4 regions of the Pararhizobium sp. P1_E7 genome follow, and region 1 is predicted to be linked to each of the others. Evidence: predicted binding sites of a transcription regulator. Region 1 holds the regulator's gene; each other region holds the start of a gene.
The links. Region 1 encodes PhoB, which activates phosphate uptake and scavenging genes when phosphate is short. Its sites were predicted from a motif close to TGTCATNNANCTGTCAT; they were not measured.

Region 1 (4,305 bases):
TCCGTCGATCGTCTACGGTCTGCTTGGCCTGTCGATCTTCATCAACTTCGCCGGCATGCCCCGTTCGGCCGCTGTCGTGGGTGGCCTTGTCCTGACGCTGATGACGCTTCCGACGATTATCATCGCCACGCGTGCAGCCTTGAAGGCAGTCCCGCCGTCGATCCGCTCGGCCGCTCTTGGCCTGGGTGCCTCGAAGATGCAGACGATTTTCCACCATGTCCTGCCGCTGGCCATGCCGGGCGTCCTGACAGGAACCATCATCGGTCTGGCGCATGCGCTCGGTGAAACCGCGCCGCTGCTCCTGATCGGCATGGTGGCCTTCGTGGTCGACTATCCCGGCTCGCCGATGGAGCCGTCCACTGCCTTGCCGGTCCAGATCTATATGTGGGCCAACGAAGCCGAACGTGCATTTGTCGAACGGACTTCGGGTGCGATCATGATCCTCTTGATCTTCCTCGTCGTCATGAACCTTGGCGCAATCCTGTTGCGGCGTCGCTTTGAGCGGCGCTGGTAGTGAGGTAGAAACATGAACATGATGTCAGAAGCAGCAGTTGAAAAGGCGCTGGACCAGAAAATGAACACTGTTCCTTTCAAGATGATCGGAAAGGACGTTTCGGTTTATTACGGCGAGAAGCGTGCGCTTTTCGATGTGAACCTCAACGTTCGCGAAAACACGGTCACCGCGCTGATCGGCCCGTCGGGCTGCGGCAAGTCGACGTTCCTGCGGACCCTCAACCGCATGAACGACACGATCGACGGCTGCCGAGTCACCGGCAAGATTACCCTCGACGACGGTGACATCTACGACCCGAGCATCGACGTCGTTGAACTTCGCGCCCGCGTCGGCATGGTCTTCCAGAAGCCCAACCCGTTCCCCAAGTCGATTTACGAGAACGTCACCTACGGTCCGAAGATCCATGGTCTCGCCCGCACCAAGGCTGAACTTGACCAGATCGTCGAGTCGAGCCTGCAGAAGGCCGGTCTCTGGAACGAGGTCAAGGACCGCCTGCATGAATCCGGCACCGGTCTCTCCGGCGGTCAGCAGCAGCGCCTGTGCATTGCCCGCGCCGTCGCCGTCAGCCCGGAAGTCATTCTGATGGATGAGCCCTGTTCGGCGCTGGACCCGATCGCGACCGCCAAGGTGGAAGAGCTGATCCACGAACTGCGCACGAACTTTACGATCGTCATCGTCACGCACTCGATGCAGCAGGCTGCACGCGTGTCGCAGCGCACCGCCATGTTCCACCTCGGCAATCTCGTCGAGGAAAACGACACCGACAAGATGTTCACCAATCCGGACGACCAGCGTACCCAGGACTACATCATGGGCCGTTTCGGCTGAAGGCGCTTCCCCACCCTTCCATGCCGGCAGGGTGGCGGTCTTCCAACCCGGATTGTGATCGCAAGGAAAAACAATCATGTCTACGCACATTGCTTCCGTCTATGACGAAGATCTGAAGTACCTGACCCGCCGCATCTCCGAGATGGGCGGTCTGGCCGAACAGATGGTGGCCGAATCCGTGCGCGCCCTGGTCAATTCCGACCTGGCGCTCGCCCAGAAGGTCATCTCCGACGACACCATCCTCGACGAGGCCGAGCGCCAGATCGGCGAGAAGGCGATCGTCACCATCGCAAAACGCCAGCCGGTCGCCGCCGACCTGCGGGAAATCATGGGGTCGATCCGCATCGCGGCCGATCTGGAGCGGGTCGGCGATCTCGGTAAGAACACTGCCAAGCGCGTCATCGCCGTTTCCAGCGCCAGCCTGCCGCGCCAGCTTGCCCGCGGCCTCGAGCATCTGGCCGAGCTTGCGCTCGTCCAGCTCAAGGAAGTGCTCGACGTCTATGCTTCGCGCTCGCCGGAAAAGGCCAACAGCATTCGCGAACGCGACGGCGAGATCGATGCGATCTATACGTCGCTGTTTCGCGAACTGCTGACTTACATGATGGAAGATCCGCGCAACATCACACCCTGCACGCATCTTCTGTTCTGCGCCAAGAACATCGAGCGCATCGGCGACCACGCCACCAACATCGCCGAAACCATCTACTACATGGCGACCGGCGCGCAACCCGTTGGTGAGCGTCCGAAGGACGATACAGCCAACACCGTCGGCGCGATCGGCAATTGATCGCGTGATTAAGTAAGTAAAGCCTTACGTAATGACTGCGCGAGCGGCCGCTGGAGCCGCTCGGCAAGCCTTCGGCCAGCCGGCCGGGCGCCTAGGAGCTGACTGCATGTTGCCAAGAATTGCCGTTGTTGAAGATGAAGAGGCGCTTAGCGTTCTCCTCAGATACAATCTTGAGGCCGAAGGGTTCGAAGTCGATACGATCAATCGTGGCGACGAGGCGGAAATGCGCCTGCAGGAACGCCTACCCGATCTCCTGATCCTCGATTGGATGCTGCCGGGCGTTTCCGGCATCGAACTCTGCCGCAGGCTGCGCCAGCGCTCTGAGACAGAGCGCCTGCCGATCATCATGCTGACGGCACGCGGCGAGGAAAGCGAGCGCGTCCGCGGGCTTGCCACCGGCGCCGATGACTATGTGGTCAAGCCGTTCTCGACGCCGGAACTCATGGCGCGGGTCAAGGCGATGCTGCGCCGGGCCAAGCCCGAAGTGCTGTCGACGCTGCTGAAATGCGGCGATATCGAACTCGACCGCGAAACCCACCGCGTTCACCGCAAGACCCGTGAAGTCCGCCTCGGACCGACGGAGTTCCGTCTGCTCGAATTCTTCATGGCCTCGCCGGGCCGTGTCTTCTCGCGTTCGCAGCTGCTGGACGGTGTCTGGGGTCACGACATCTATGTCGACGAGCGCACGGTGGACGTCCATGTCGGCCGTTTGCGCAAGGCTCTGAATTTTTCCAACATGCAGGATGTGATCCGCACAGTGCGCGGCGCAGGCTATTCGTTGGAAAGCTGAGCTTCTGTATTGCCCAGACGTAGAAAAGGGGCCGCTTGGGCCCCTTTTTCGTAAAAAGCAATCCGGCCTCAGCGTGCCCGGCGGCGCTCCGCGGAAGGCTGGTAGGCCAGCTTGGCGTGGAACGTGCAGTAGGGCGACGTGTCCGGGGAGTCGTTGCCGCAGAAGTGGAATTCTTCTTTCATCGGATCGCCGATCGGCCATTTGCAGGTGCGGTCGGTCAGCTGCGTCAGTGCCAGGCGGCGCGACATCGGAACAACGACGTTGTTGCCCGCCGGTGCTGCTTCCTGATCCTCGATCGCGTCGATTTCCAATTCTTCCTTCATGACGGCTGCACCGGTGGTGCGCGTCATTGTGCGGGTGGCGGTCATGCGCGATGCGGTGTAGTTGTTCGGTGCGCGGGGAGCTGCGGCAGGCGCGGGGCGTTTTGCCCGTGCCGTGGTCGTGCTGCCGCCAGCCTTGGCGCGGCCCGGCAGGCAGAGCCGGTGAACCTTGCCGATGACGGCATTGCGGCTGACGCCGCCGAGCTGCGCAGCGATCTGGCTCGCGCTCAAACCTTCGGACCACAATTTCTTGAGTTTTTCGACCCGCTCGTCAGTCCAATTCATGGTCTTGTCTCCATTCCCAGCGTTGGTGATGGTCGAATCCTCCACCGAGCCCTGGATGTGCTCCGAGGCTGAAACGCGATAACACTTTTGGTGACTAGGTCCGCCGCATGCGTTCTAGTAATTGTTTCTTAACGTAGAGCCCGGGGGACTCGCTGACAAGAGTCCGGGGAATCCCGCCGAATCGATTTCTGAGTTTTCCCCAACTTGCTTGCGATGCGTGGCATTTTTGCAAGGGTATCCGGCTAAAAAAAATCGCTTCCGCTGTGTCTGCCCGAATTGCCGGAAATCATGGGCTTTTGTTGACATTGCAGTGCGAAATGAAGATAGTGCCCCTGCCGCCGCGAGGCGGCATTTTGATTTTTTACGGGCTGCCCGCAGCCTCGTTGAGGATCTGGTTGTATAATTGCCGTGATGGTTTGAGGAGACACGCGCCATGGCCGATGCCACGCCGCTTTATGACACATATGCCCGTGCGCCCTTGCGGTTCGAGCGCGGCGAAGGCGTCTGGCTGATCACTGAAGATGGCACGCGCTATCTCGATTTCGCCGCCGGTGTCGCGGTCAATTCGCTCGGTCATGCACATCCGCATCTTGTGTCGGCGTTGAAGGAGCAGGCGGACAAGGTCTGGCACCTGTCGAACCTTTATGAAGTCCCCGGCCAGGAAAGCCTCAGCCGCCGCCTGACGGAAGCGACCTTCGCCGACAAGGTGTTCTTCACCAATTCGGGTGCAGAGGCGCTTGAATGCGCCATCAAGACGGCGCGGCGCTATCACTTCGCCAAG
Region 2 (4,305 bases), on a different contig from region 1:
TGCCGCCGCTATCATCGCCGTGAAACCTGCCAGTACGCACTTTGCCTTGCGCATGAAAAACCCCGTATTGCCCGAATCCAAATTTGTGTCCGCAAAATGCCAGTCTTTGCGGCCTCTGTCACGACGCTGGCACAGTATCGGGAGGACGTGTTTCACGTGAATCCTCCTTTTGACTATGAAAAATCGTCGCAGTTGCCTTTTTACAAAGAAGCCCCGCACCCCGTTTAACGGATCATGCGAGGCTTTTATTCGTTAGACTTTATGTCAGGCGGCCTGCTTCTTCGCCTTGATGAGGCCGCGATTGACGAGAAGCTCGGCAATCTGGATGGCGTTCAAGGCGGCGCCCTTGCGCAGGTTGTCGGAAACGACCCAGATGTTCAGGCCGTTCTCGACAGTTGCGTCTTCGCGGATACGCGAAATATAGGTCGCGTCTTCGCCAGCGCTCTCGTAAGGCGTGATGTAGCCGCCGTTCTCATGCTTGTCGATGACGAGGCAGCCCGGCGCTTCGCGCAGGATGTCGCGGGCCTGGTCGGCGCTGATCTCGTTCTCGAATTCGATGTTGACCGATTCCGAATGGCCGATGAAGACCGGAACGCGCACGGCGGTGCAGGTGACCTTGATCTTCGGGTCGAGCATCTTCTTGGTCTCGGCCAGAACCTTCCACTCTTCCTTCGTATAGCCGTCCTCCATGAACACATCGATGTGCGGGATGACGTTGAAGGCGATGCGCTTGGTGAACTTCTTCGATTCGACCGGATCGGCGACGAAGACGGCGCGGGTCTGGTTGAACAGCTCGTCCATGCCTTCCTTGCCGGCGCCGGAAACCGACTGGTAGGTCGAAACGACGACGCGCTTGATCTTGGCGAAATCATGCAGCGGCTTCAGCGCGACCACGAGCTGCGCGGTCGAGCAATTCGGGTTGGCGATGATGTTGCGCTTGGTAAACTGGGTGATGGCGTCCGGGTTTACTTCCGGAACGATCAACGGCACGTCCTGGTCGTAGCGCCAGGCGGACGAGTTATCGATGACGACGCAGCCCTGCGCGCCGATCTTCGGCGACCACTTGAGCGATACGGCACCGCCGGCCGACATCAGGCAGATGTCGGTGTCGGAGAAGTCGTAATTCTCAAGGTTCTTCACCTTCAGCGTCTTGTCGCCGAAGGAAACTTCAGTGCCCTGGCTGCGGGCCGAGGCCAGTGCCACGACTTCGTCAGCCGGAAAGCCGCGCTCTTCCAGGATGTTCAGCATTTCCCGGCCGACGTTTCCGGTCGCACCTACGATGGCAATCTTGAAACCCATTGTCTTTGCTCTCTTTCTGTCTCTCCGCGGGGCTTTGGGGAGAAACCCGCCGGCCAGGGGCGCGGGTTTCAGGTCCCCGGCCGTACCGGGGAGAGAGCGGTGGCCAGAGACGTCAGACGGTTTTCGTCGTCGTTTTGGCCGTTGTTTTGGAAAAAATCGAGAAAGAACGAACCCGCCCGGCAGCGAATGCCGGGGCGATCAGCGCAGCGATGGCGTAACCAAAACGGTGCATGGTGGTTCCTTTTCCGCTGCTGCTCATACGCGGTTTTGACGTAGAGTCAACAGAAAGCTGAGAACGCCCGGCAGGAAGGCGTGCGGCACCCCTGCCTTCAAAACGTTACTGAAGCGTCATGCCGATGTCATCCGCGGTGACTATTGCGGGCCGTCAGCTCGAAACGAAACCACAAGGGGTTTTCCATGCGTATGCTTCTGTCGGCGCTTGCCGCCACGACATTCCTCGCTGGGGCCGCGCAGGCCGCCACCGTCTATCCGCTCGATCGTGCAACGATTCTTGCCGGTTCGCCGTTCGACTTCAAGGTCGAGTTCAAGTCCGTCGTCAAGCCGGAAGACGTCAAGATCACCGTCAACGGTCAGGACTACAAGACTGTCCTGGGCAAGGAAGCCGAATTCGTTGCCGAAGAAAAAGGCAAGGAAGACAAGATCTTGGGCTCGGCCCTGATCGCTCGCGGTCTCATCCTGCCGACCGAAGGCGCCTACAAGATCGAAGTGACCGCCGGCGCAGAATCGAAGTCGGTCACCTGGGACGTCTACAACACCGGCGAAACCCAGAAGGCCAAGAACATCATCTTCCTGCTCGGCGATGGCCTGTCTGTTGCCCATCGCACCGGCGCCCGCATCATGTCCAAGGGCATGACCGAAGGTAAGGCCAACGGCCGCCTCAACATGGACGACCTCGATCATATGGCTTTCGTCGGCACCTCGTCGACCGAAGCGATCGCCACCGACAGCGCCAACACCATGTCGGCCTACATGACCGGCCACAAGACGGCCGTCAACGCGCTCGGCGTCTATGGCGACCGCACGCCCGACAGCTTCGATGATCCGAAGGTTGAAACCATTGCCGAAGCCATCCGCCGCCAGACGAAAAAGTCGATCGGCATCGTCTCGACCGCCGAGATCGAAGATGCGACGCCGGCTGCCGTCGTTGCCCACACCCGCAAGCGCGCTGAAAAGGAACAGATCGTCGGCATGATGTTCGACGTCAAGCCCGATGTCATCCTCGGCGGTGGCTCGGCCTATTTCCTCAGCAAGGATGTCCCCGGCTCGAAGCGCAAGGACGACAAGGACTATATCAAGCTGTTCCAGGAAGCCGGCTACACGCTCGCAACCGACAAGTCCGAGCTGCAGACCGCAACCGGCACCAACACCGGCAAGATCCTTGGCCTCTTTCACACCGGCAACATGGATACGACGCTCGACCGCGAGTTTCTGAAAAAGGGCACGGTCGAAAAGTTTCCGAACCAGCCGGGCCTGGTTGACATGACCAAGGCTGCGCTCGGCGAACTGTCGAAGAATGACGAAGGCTTCTTCCTGATGGTTGAAGGCGCCAATATCGACAAGATGTCCCACCCGCTGGACTGGGATCGCGCGCTCGTTGAAACCATCGAGTTCGACAAGGCGGTCGGCGTTGCCCGCGAGTTCGCCGCGAGCCATCCGGACACGCTGATCGTCGTCACCGGCGACCATGCGCACGGCGTTTCGATCATCGGCACCGTCGATGACGAAAAGCCGGGCACTGAAATGCGCGAAAAGGTCGGGACCTACGCCGAAGCCGGATTCCCGAACTATACCGACGAGAACAAGGATGGTTATCCGGACAAGGTCGACGTCACGCGCCGCCTGTTCCTGAGCGCCAATAACGGCCCGGACCACTACGAGACTTTCCGCCCGAAGCTCGATGGCCCCTTCGTTCCGGCGATCCAGAACGAAAAGAAGGAATACGTCGCCAACGAGGCCTACAAGGACGTTCCTGGTGCTGTGTTCGTACAGGGCAATATCCCGAAGAGCGGCGATAGCGGCGTGCATTCCGTCGATGACGTGGTTCTTCAGGCAGCCGGTCCGGGTGCCGAAGGCTTCAAGGGCTATATGGAAGAAAGCGATATCTACCGCGTTCTCGCCGATACCCTGGCGCTCGGTGTAAAACAGACCAACTGATCTGTGATCGCGTCCGGCGGGCTTGTACAGCAGCCCGCCGGATTCTGTTTTTCTGGTTCAGGCCGTGGTTTTAAGCCGCGGCCGCTCCGCAAGGAGATCGCCCTATGACCTGTCTTGACCCACAAACGACCCGCCGCGCGGTGCTGTCATTGCTCGCAGGCTTGCCGCTTCTGGCGATGACGCGGTCGGCCGCGGCCGCCATTCCGTCCCTGTCGTTCGATGAGCTCTACAGCAAGTTCGGCGTTCTCGGGCTGGAGTTCTCCGAAAAGGTGAAGTCGCTGGCCGGTCAGGAGATAACGATCAAGGGCTTCATGGCGCCGCCGCTCAAGGCCGAAGCCGCTTTCTTCGTGCTCACGGAAATTCCGATGTCGCTCTGCCCCTTCTGCTCGTCGGATGCCGACTGGCCGGATAATATCGTCGTCGTCTATCTCGGTGAAAAGCAGACGTTCGTGCAGCCGTCGCAGGCGATCGAGGCGCGCGGCGTTCTCGAGTTCGGGTCGTGGACCGATCCGGAAACCGGTTTTGTCAGCCTGCTGCGGCTGCGCAACGCCGAATACGCTTCGGTATAGCGATGCTGTCACTCGACCTTAGCCGGATTTCCGTTTCCTACCCGGGCCTCCTCTCCCCGGTCCTCGATATCCCCTCTCTTTCCATCGTCGCCGGTAGCCGGGTCGCGGTCACCGGCGCTTCCGGCTCGGGCAAAAGCACGCTGGTCAATATCCTGACCGGGCTGGAGCGCTGCGCAGCCGGTGGCGCCATCCGCTGGAGCGGCACGGATATCGCAGCGATGTCCGAGCGCAGCCGCGATCGCTGGCGCGGCGCCCATATCGG
Region 3 (4,305 bases), on a different contig from region 1:
AGACCGGAATGCCCAGCCATGTCGCCGCAAACAGCGTGATCGCCCCGCCGGTTTCCGCGCAAAACCCCTGCATCGGATTGAGCTTGGTGATCTTCGAGCCCATCGTGTGGACGATACGCCAACCACCGAACAATGTTCCCAGCGCCATTGCCGACTGGCAGGTGATGACCACCCAGAACGGCACATAGAAGGTCTGCCCGAGATAGCCCTGGCTGAACAGCAGCACGGCAATGATGCCCATGGTCTTCTGCGCGTCATTGCCGCCATGCCCGAGCGAGTAGAGCGAGGCCGAGATGAACTGCAGGCCGCGAAAACTGCGGTCGACGGCAAACGGCGTCTGGCGAAGGCAGACCCAGGAAACGATGAGGACGAGCAGCAGCGCCAGCGTGAAACCGATCATCGGCGACATGAAGATTGCACCGACGGTTTTCAAAAGGCCTGAGAGAACGATCGCATCGCCACCGGTCTTGGCAAGACCGGCGCCGACCAGTCCGCCGACCAGCGCGTGCGACGAGCTTGACGGGATGCCGAAAACCCAGGTGACGATGTTCCAGATGATCGCCCCCATCAAGGCGGCAAAGATCACCTGCGGCGTGACGATAGACGGGTCGATGATGCCGGTCCCCAGCGTTTCGGCGACGTGCAGGCCGAAGAACAGGAAGGCGATGAAATTGAAGAACGCCGCCCACATGACGGCATATTGCGGCCGCAGGACGCGCGTCGAGACGATCGTGGCGATCGAATTGGCGGCATCGTGCAGGCCGTTGAGAAAATCGAAGAACACCGCGACGCCGATCAGGGCGACGAGCAGCGGAAAGGCGAGCGTAGCGTCCATCAGACGTTCTCGATCAAGATGCCGCTGATTTCGTTGGCGACATCCTCGAACCGGTCCACCACCTTCTCGAGCTCGCCATAGATCTCGCTGCCGATGATATAGCCCATCGGGTTGGACGTGCCGTGGCGGCGGAACAGGTCCTTCAGCCCTTCGTCGTGCAGCCGGTCGGAGCGCTCCTCAAGCCGGTTGACCTCCTCGGCAATGGCGGTCAGGCGCGGCACATTGGCGCCCATGCGTTCGAGCAGCGGGACGGCTTCTGCGATCAGCCGGGCGGCATCGATGATCAGAACGCCCATTTCGCGCATGCCGGGATCAAAACACTTCTGCTCGAACAGGCGGATGGTCTTGACCGTCTTGTGCATCATGTCGATGGCATCGTCCATCGACTGGATCAGGTCCTTGATGTCGCCGCGATCGAAAGGCGTGATGAAACTCAGGCGAACGGCAAGCAGAACATCGCGGGTGATCGCATCGGCCTGGTCTTCGAGTGTTACGATCCGGTCGCAATGCGCATCAAGATCGCCCTCGCCGGCAAGCAGTGCCTTCAAGGCGCCGGCTGCGCCGACGACGGTGCGCGAATGTGCTTCGAAAAGCTCGAAGAACTTGTCTTCGCGCGGCAGGAGCTTGCGAAACCAACCCAGCATTGTTCATCCACCTATCTTCGCGTTGTCACGAAACTGTCATAATCTGGCAGCCCTCATAGAGAAGACAGGGGGTTGAGGAAAGCTCTTACGGCCAGGGAATGGCGATTACCCACCGATTAGGGCAAACCAGCCGTCCTCATCGGTGGTTTCGACGCCCAGTTCGCGGGCTTTTTCGAGCTTCGAACCGGCGCCGGGGCCTGCGACCAGAAGGTCGGTCTTCTTCGACACGGAGCCTGCGACCTTGGCGCCCAGCCGTTCGGCCATCGCCTTGGCCTCGTCGCGGGTCATCTTTTCCAGCGAGCCGGTAAAGACGACGGTCTTTCCAGCGACCGGGCTTGAGCTTGCTACCGGCGCCTCGGCGTCCTGCGGCGTCACCTCGTCGAGCAGGCGCGAGACGACATCGATATTGCGCGGCTCCTTGAAAAACTCGACGATCGCGCGGGCGACGACCTCGCCAATGCCGTCGATCGTATTGAGATCGCTCCAGGCCTCCGAAGTGATATCGCTGGCGGCTTTCATCGCATCGGCAAAAGCGGTGTAGCTGCCGTAGGAGCGGGCCAGAAGCTTTGCCGTGGTCTCGCCGGTATGGCGAATGCCAAGGGCATAGATCAGGCGATGCAAGGCGATCTCCCGGCGATCGTTGATCGCGTCATAGAGCTTGCGGACGCTGACCTTGCCGAAACCGTCGATATTTTCAAGCTTTGTCAGGGCGGATGCATTCTGCCGCTTTTCCAGCGTGAAGATGTCGGGCGCGGTCTTGATCGATAGTGCCGGGTCCTCTGCCTCGAAAAAGAAGTCGATCTGCTTCGACCCCAGCCCCTCGATGTCGAATGCGTTGCGCGAGACGAAATGCTTCAGGTGCTCGACAGCCTGCGCGCGGCAGACGAAACCGCCGGTGCAGCGCGTCACCGAATCGAGTTTTCCCGTCTTTTCGTTGCGCTCGCGAACCGCATGACTGCCGCAGACCGGGCAGATTTTTGGAAATGCATAACGCTCGGAACCCTCCGGGCGCTTTTCCATCACCACATCCAGCACCTGCGGGATGACATCCCCTGCCCGCTGGACGATGACGGTATCGCCGACGCGGATATCATGTTCCTCCTCGCGGATGCGCTCGCCGCCATTGCCGATGCCCTCGATATAATCGGCATTGTGCAGCGTCGCATTGGTGACGACGACGCCGCCGACCGTGACCGGCGTCAGCCGCGCGACCGGCGTCAGCGCGCCGGTGCGGCCAACCTGGATTTCGATTTTTTCAACGGTGGTAAAGGCCTGTTCGGCTGGGAACTTATGGGCTGTCGCCCAGCGCGGCGAACGCGAACGAAAGCCGAGGCGCTGCTGCAGATCGAGCCGGTCGACCTTGTAGACGACGCCATCGATATCGTAGTCGAGATCGGGACGTTTGAGGCCGATGTCGTTATAGTGTTCGAGGATGGCCTCGATCGATGACAGCCGCTGCGTCAACGGATTGACCGGGAAACCCCAGCGCTTGAAGACTTCGACCATGCCGGACTGCGTATCGGCCGGCATGGTCGATATCTCGCCCCAGGCATAGGCAAAGAACTTCAGCTTGCGGCTGGCGGTGATCGCCGGATCGAGCTGCCGCAGCGATCCGGCTGCCGTGTTGCGCGGATTGACATAGGTCTGCTTGCCCTCGGCCACCATCTGTTCGTTCAGCGCCAAAAAGTCGCTCTTGCCCATGTAGACCTCGCCGCGAACCTCAACAATGGCGGGCGCATCGGCTGGCAGGGTCTGTGGGATTTCCTTGATGGTGCGGATATTGGCGGTGACGTTCTCGCCGGTCGTGCCGTCGCCGCGTGTGGCGGCGCTGACGAGCCTGCCGTTTTCGTAGCGCAGCGACATGGAGAGCCCGTCGATCTTCGGCTCGGCGGTAAAGGCTATGGAATTGTCCGGCAGCAGGCCAAGGAACCGATAGACACTGGAGATGAAATCGCTGACGTCCTCGTCGGAAAATACGTTGTCGAGCGACAGCATCGGACGCGCATGGGTGATCTGCTGGAAAATACCGGCCGGCGCCGCCCCGACCTTGCGCGACGGGCTGTCGGCGCGCACGAGGTCCGGAAACCGCGCCTCGATTTCCTCGTTGCGCCGCTTCAGCGCATCATAATCCGCATCCGAAATCTCCGGCGCATCCTTGCCGTGATAAAGCGCGTCGTGATGGGCAAGCTCCGTCGCCAGCCGTTCCAGTTCAGTCGCCGCATCTTCAAGCGTCAGATCTTCAACGGCAATGGATAAGGTCGACATGCGGGAGACTCCTGATTTGGGCTCCGTTTTAGAGAATTTTCGAAGAATGGGAAGATGTTGAACCCAACTCGCCTTGAGGGGGAGCTCGCGCGGAACGCGCGGGTGGGGGTGACGGTGGGGGGCATGACGGGTCACCCTACCCCGGCACTGCGTGCCGACCCTCCCCTCAAGAGGAGGGTCAATTTACACGTTGCCCGCCAGCAACCTCATCGCCGCCGCCCTCGCCTCGTCGGTGACCGAGGCACCGGCCAGCATGCGGGCAATTTCCTCGGTACGGGCGCTGTCGTCCATGCGGGCGACGCGGGTGGCGATGGTTTCTGATTTTTCCGCCGACGGCCCCTTGGAGATCAAAAGATGCGTTGCTGCGCGCGCCGCCACCTGCGGGGCATGGGTGACGGACAGGACCTGAACGGTCTTTGACAACCGCTTGAGGCGCTGGCCGATGGCATCCGCCACAGCACCGCCGACGCCGGTGTCGATTTCGTCGAAGACGAGCGTCGGTGCCGAGCCGCGATCGGCGAGCGCCACCTTGAGAGCCAGAAGAAAGCGCGACAGCTCGCC
Region 4 (4,305 bases), on a different contig from region 1:
CAATCACTTCAGGACCAAATAGAAAAGGCCGGAACATCATGTCCCGGCCTTTTCCGTTACCGGTACGAACAGCAATTACATCGCGTTCATCGTACCGATCGGGAAGAACAGCGTTTCGCCCGAGGAATCGTCGACGCCGTCATTGTCGGTGACGACATAGCCGTTGCCGGCGGCATCGACCGTGAACCCCTCGACCTTGTCGACGACATAGCCGCCCAGAGCCTTGAGGTCAGGAATGAGGTCGCGGACCTCTTCCTTCTTGACGACGGGCAATTCGCCACCGAGCTTGGCCGGTTTCAGATCGGCAAGCGCCACGCGGTAAATCTTCTTCAGCTTGGCAGCCTGACCGATCAGGTTGTCGCGCTCGATGATATAGGCATAGTCGCCGTAGACGGTGATTTCGGACAGGCCGACCCAGCCTTCCTCGGTCTTGTCGAGCGGATAGCGCACGGCACCCCATTCCTCGGACGCCGGATTGTAGGACACGAGCTTGACGAAGCCCTTGTCGTCATCCTTCCAGGGCCGCTGCATTGCCATCCACAGCGTCGTCGCATCGCCCTCGCCAACGCTGGTCACACCTTCAAAACCCCAACGCACTTCATTGGCACGCAGTTCTTCGGGAATGGCGATCTCTTTCTTGATCACGCCTTTGGCGTTCACATGGATGAGTGCGTTTGCATAGAGCTTGGCCGCATCGCCTTCCGAAGCCAGCCAGAAACCACCCTCGCCGTCATTGGCGATGCCTTCGATGTCAAGCTTCTGCGCTGGGGCGCCATCACGGGTAATCGTGAGCGCTTCGGTGATCAAAGCCGGCTTCTGCGTGGCGTCGATCGTGAAGATACGCGGCTGCGAGGAATAGACCGAATCGTTGACGGCGTAGAGCTTGCCGGGCTGATCCTTGACCGCGGCCAGACCAGAGAGAGCGCCGAAACCGAGCGGAGCGCCGTCCTGTTCTGCCGAGGTAATCTGCGGATAGGCGGCAACGCCTTCTGCCCGCTCGTAGATCATGACATGCGAGCGAGCGCCGCCGTCTTCCACCAGGTCCACCTCGTTGGCGGTTGCCAGCAGATTGCGCGCGGGAATAGCGACGCCGCCTTCCGGCGAGACACCGGACGGCAGGATCTGCTTGAGTTCCGGATCGGCGCCGGTGTCCTTATAGACGCCGACGACGGAAGCTCGCTCAGCCAGAACGAAGAACAGCTTGTCTTCGCCGAAAGTTGCGGCTTCCAGACCTTCCGGTTCGATACCCTTGGCAGCCGAACGTTTCTCGGGATAGTGGCCGATCGCGGCAACGGCGTGCTCGAAGCTGGCGCCTGATTCGAACAGGACCTTGCCGGTCTTGTCGAAGATGGTGAAGCCGCGCGAACCGCCTTCGTAGTCGCCTTCATTGGCAACCACCAGACGGTTATCATCAAGCCATTTCACGGCATCCGGCTCGCGCTTGACGTCTTTCAGCTCGGCCGTGAAGGACAGCTTGCCGTCGCGCTTGTTGTCAACGCCTGCAAGGTTCGCGGTGCCAGCCGGAAAATGCGTCTTCACCGCACCCGTGTTTCCGTCGATGATGACGATATGATTGTTTTCCTGCAGCGTCAGCGCAATCTCGTTCTGGCCGTTGAAGGCCACGAATTCAGGCTCCGGATCGTCGCCGGCAATTTCTGCAAGACCCGTCAGTGTCACATGCTTGATCGAGGCGCAATCGGCAGCACCGTCCTTCAGTGAGAGGATCACGAGATCGCCTGCCGGCATCTGCGGCAGCTTGCCGTCATTGACCTCTTCGTCGCGCTCGTTCTCGATGGCGATGGCGGCGAGCGTCTTGTCCTTATTGACAGCAACCGAATCCGGCTGTCCGCCGAGATCGCACTGTGCGTCCATCTTCTTTGTCGCCAGATCGACGGTCGCCAGGAAGCCCGATGGCTTGACGAAGCTTTCGCGGGTGTTGACGGCAACCAGCGCCTTGGCGCCGGCGATCGCAACCGATGTCGGTTCGCCTTCGAACGACAGGATACCGCCAGCCTTCGGGGCCTTCGGATCGGTGATGTCGATGAAGCCGATCGCCTTCAGCGGGCTGTCGGAATAGACCAGCGTGTTGCCGTCCTCGCTGGCGGTTATGATTTCAGCCGATGTCACGGACTTCTTGTCAGCATCGGCCGGCAGGTTGTCGGCGACGGCGAACGAGGCGATGCGATTGAATACGGGTTCTGCATTGGCGCCTGACGCGGTCGAGGCGGCAAGCACGGCAGCGAGTGCCGCGGTGAGCGAAAATATCTTCACGGGGATGTCCCTCCTGATCAATCCAATACGGAGGGGTTGTGATCGCGCCGTGTAACACCCGCATGACAGCCGATGCATATTAGACAACGGCAAGGCGGCACGGAAAAAGCCATCGCCACAAACGAAAAGAGGCCCGGGAAAACCCGGGCCCCAAATCATCCTGCTATCGAACCGTTGGCGTCTTCGCCACGGTGCTGCAGATGAAACATGAAACTTAGTTCACGGCGTCCTTAAGACCCTTGCCGGCCGAGAACTTCGGCACGTTGCGTGCAGGGATATCGACTTCTGCGCCGGTGGACGGGTTGCGTCCCTTCGATGCTTCGCGGCGGCTAACCGAGAAATTGCCAAAGCCGACGAGACGAATGTCGCCGCCGCTCTTCAGTTCTGCCTGGATAACGTCGAAGATTGCATCAACTGCAGAAGATGCATCGGTCTTCGAGAGTCCGGCCTTCTCGGCAACTGCGGACACGAGCTCATTCTTGTTCATGTTTCCACCCCTTTCAATACTGGTTCGAAACGACTCAATTTTTAAGCCGAGGGCAGCATACGCGCGACCCCCGCCTTGGCAAACCCAATCGCTCTGAATCCCATGGAATGCAAGGCTTTGCGCACGGTTTTACATAAAAAAGACCGGCAAAAATGCCGGTCTTCCACTGTTTCCGTTCCAAATCAGTACTCAACCTATGGCAGGCACCGCCTGAAATCCAAGTCAAGCCCCCAAAKCGCGTCGCAATCTTTCAGATTCGCTTGCCGCGCTTTGGGTCTTTGATTTTGCGCATGCCGTTATCGCAAAACCGCTGCGCACTTTTGCGCGGCATGCTTAGTGGGCAATCGACACGCCTGCATCGTCCGCCGGGTCCGCAGCTGCGATCGGCACGACGTGCTTGGAAGGATCCCACTCGATCGGCTCAGGAACCCTTACCAGCGCATGCTGCAGCACCTCGCCAATATGAGAGACCGGAATGATCTCCATAATGTTCTTCACGTTGTCCGGAATATCCGCCAGGTCCTTGGCGTTTTCTTCCGGGATCAGCACCTTCTTGATGCCGCCGCGAAGCGCTGCGAGCAGTTTTTCCTTCAGGCCACCGATCGGCAGGACGCGGCCGCGCAGGGTGATTTCACCCGTCATGGCGACGTTCCTGTCAACGGCAATGCCGGTCATGATCGACACGATCGCCGTTGCCATGGCCACACCGGCGGACGGACCGTCCTTCGGTGTCGCGCCTTCCGGCACGTGCACATGGATGTCGCTCTTGTCGAACAGCGGCGGCTCGATGCCGAAGTCGATCGCACGCGAACGGACATAGGATGCCGCAGCCGAAATCGATTCCTTCATCACGTCGCGCAGGTTGCCGGTCACCGTCATGCGGCCCTTGCCGGGCATCATGACGCCTTCGATCGTCAACAGCTCACCGCCGACTTCCGTCCAGGCAAGCCCCGTGACAACGCCCACCTGATCGGTGCGTTCGGCTTCGCCATGGCGATAGCGCGGAACACCGAGATAGTCGTTGACGTTCGCACCGGTGACCTCGACCTTGTCGGTCTTGCCCTTGAGGATTTCGGTCACGGCCTTGCGGGCGAGCTTCATCAGTTCGCGCTCAAGGCTGCGCACGCCAGCCTCACGGGTGTAGGTCTGGATGACCACGCGCAGCGCATCGTCCGAAACGGAGAATTCCTTGGACTGCAGCGCATGGTCGGCAATCGCCTTGGGCAATAGATGCCGTTTGGCGATTTCCAGCTTTTCTTCTTCCGTATAGCCGGCGATGCGGATCACTTCCATGCGGTCCATCAAGGGCGCAGGAATGTTCAGCGTGTTCGCCGTGGTGATGAACATCACGTTCGAGAGGTCGTATTCGACCTCCAGATAGTGGTCCATGAACGTCGAGTTCTGTTCCGGATCCAGCACCTCGAGCAAAGCCGACGACGGATCGCCGCGGAAATCCTGGCCCATCTTGTCGATTTCATCGAGCAGGAAGAGCGGGTTGGACTTCTTTGCCTTCTTCATCGACTGGATGACCTTGCCAGGCATCGAAC

Region 2: AC1D17_RS06975 (alkaline phosphatase) is a predicted target of PhoB. The motif match lies at 1,646-1,662, and genes of this name have one in related genera.
Region 3: AC1D17_RS05460 (DUF47 domain-containing protein) is a predicted target of PhoB. The motif match lies at 1,503-1,519, and genes of this name have one in related genera.
Region 4: AC1D17_RS18300 (esterase-like activity of phytase family protein) is a predicted target of PhoB. The motif match lies at 2,323-2,339, and genes of this name have one in related genera.

What each region holds. Positions count from the first base shown of each region.
Region 1 is NZ_JBFUBH010000032.1:5,995-10,299, reverse strand. It holds gene pstA (phosphate ABC transporter permease PstA) at 1-514, shown strand, start outside; gene pstB (phosphate ABC transporter ATP-binding protein PstB) at 527-1,342, shown strand; gene phoU (phosphate signaling complex protein PhoU) at 1,419-2,129, shown strand; gene phoB (phosphate regulon transcriptional regulator PhoB) at 2,236-2,919, shown strand; gene AC1D17_RS21010 (GcrA family cell cycle regulator) at 2,988-3,524, opposite strand; gene AC1D17_RS21005 (acetylornithine transaminase) at 3,958-4,305, shown strand, end outside.
Region 2 is NZ_JBFUBH010000004.1:207,913-212,217, reverse strand. It holds gene AC1D17_RS06990 (lytic murein transglycosylase) at 1-54, opposite strand, end outside; gene AC1D17_RS06985 (aspartate-semialdehyde dehydrogenase) at 265-1,299, opposite strand; gene AC1D17_RS06980 (hypothetical protein) at 1,412-1,558, opposite strand; gene AC1D17_RS06975 (alkaline phosphatase) at 1,717-3,474, shown strand; gene AC1D17_RS06970 (hypothetical protein) at 3,579-4,043, shown strand; gene AC1D17_RS06965 (ABC transporter ATP-binding protein) at 4,046-4,305, shown strand, end outside.
Region 3 is NZ_JBFUBH010000003.1:171,694-175,998, reverse strand. It holds gene AC1D17_RS05465 (inorganic phosphate transporter) at 1-835, opposite strand, end outside; gene AC1D17_RS05460 (DUF47 domain-containing protein) at 835-1,479, opposite strand; gene ligA (NAD-dependent DNA ligase LigA) at 1,585-3,744, opposite strand; gene recN (DNA repair protein RecN) at 3,928-4,305, opposite strand, start outside.
Region 4 is NZ_JBFUBH010000020.1:65,004-69,308, reverse strand. It holds gene AC1D17_RS18300 (esterase-like activity of phytase family protein) at 76-2,271, opposite strand; gene hupB (DNA-binding protein HupB) at 2,486-2,758, opposite strand; gene lon (endopeptidase La) at 3,092-4,305, opposite strand, start outside.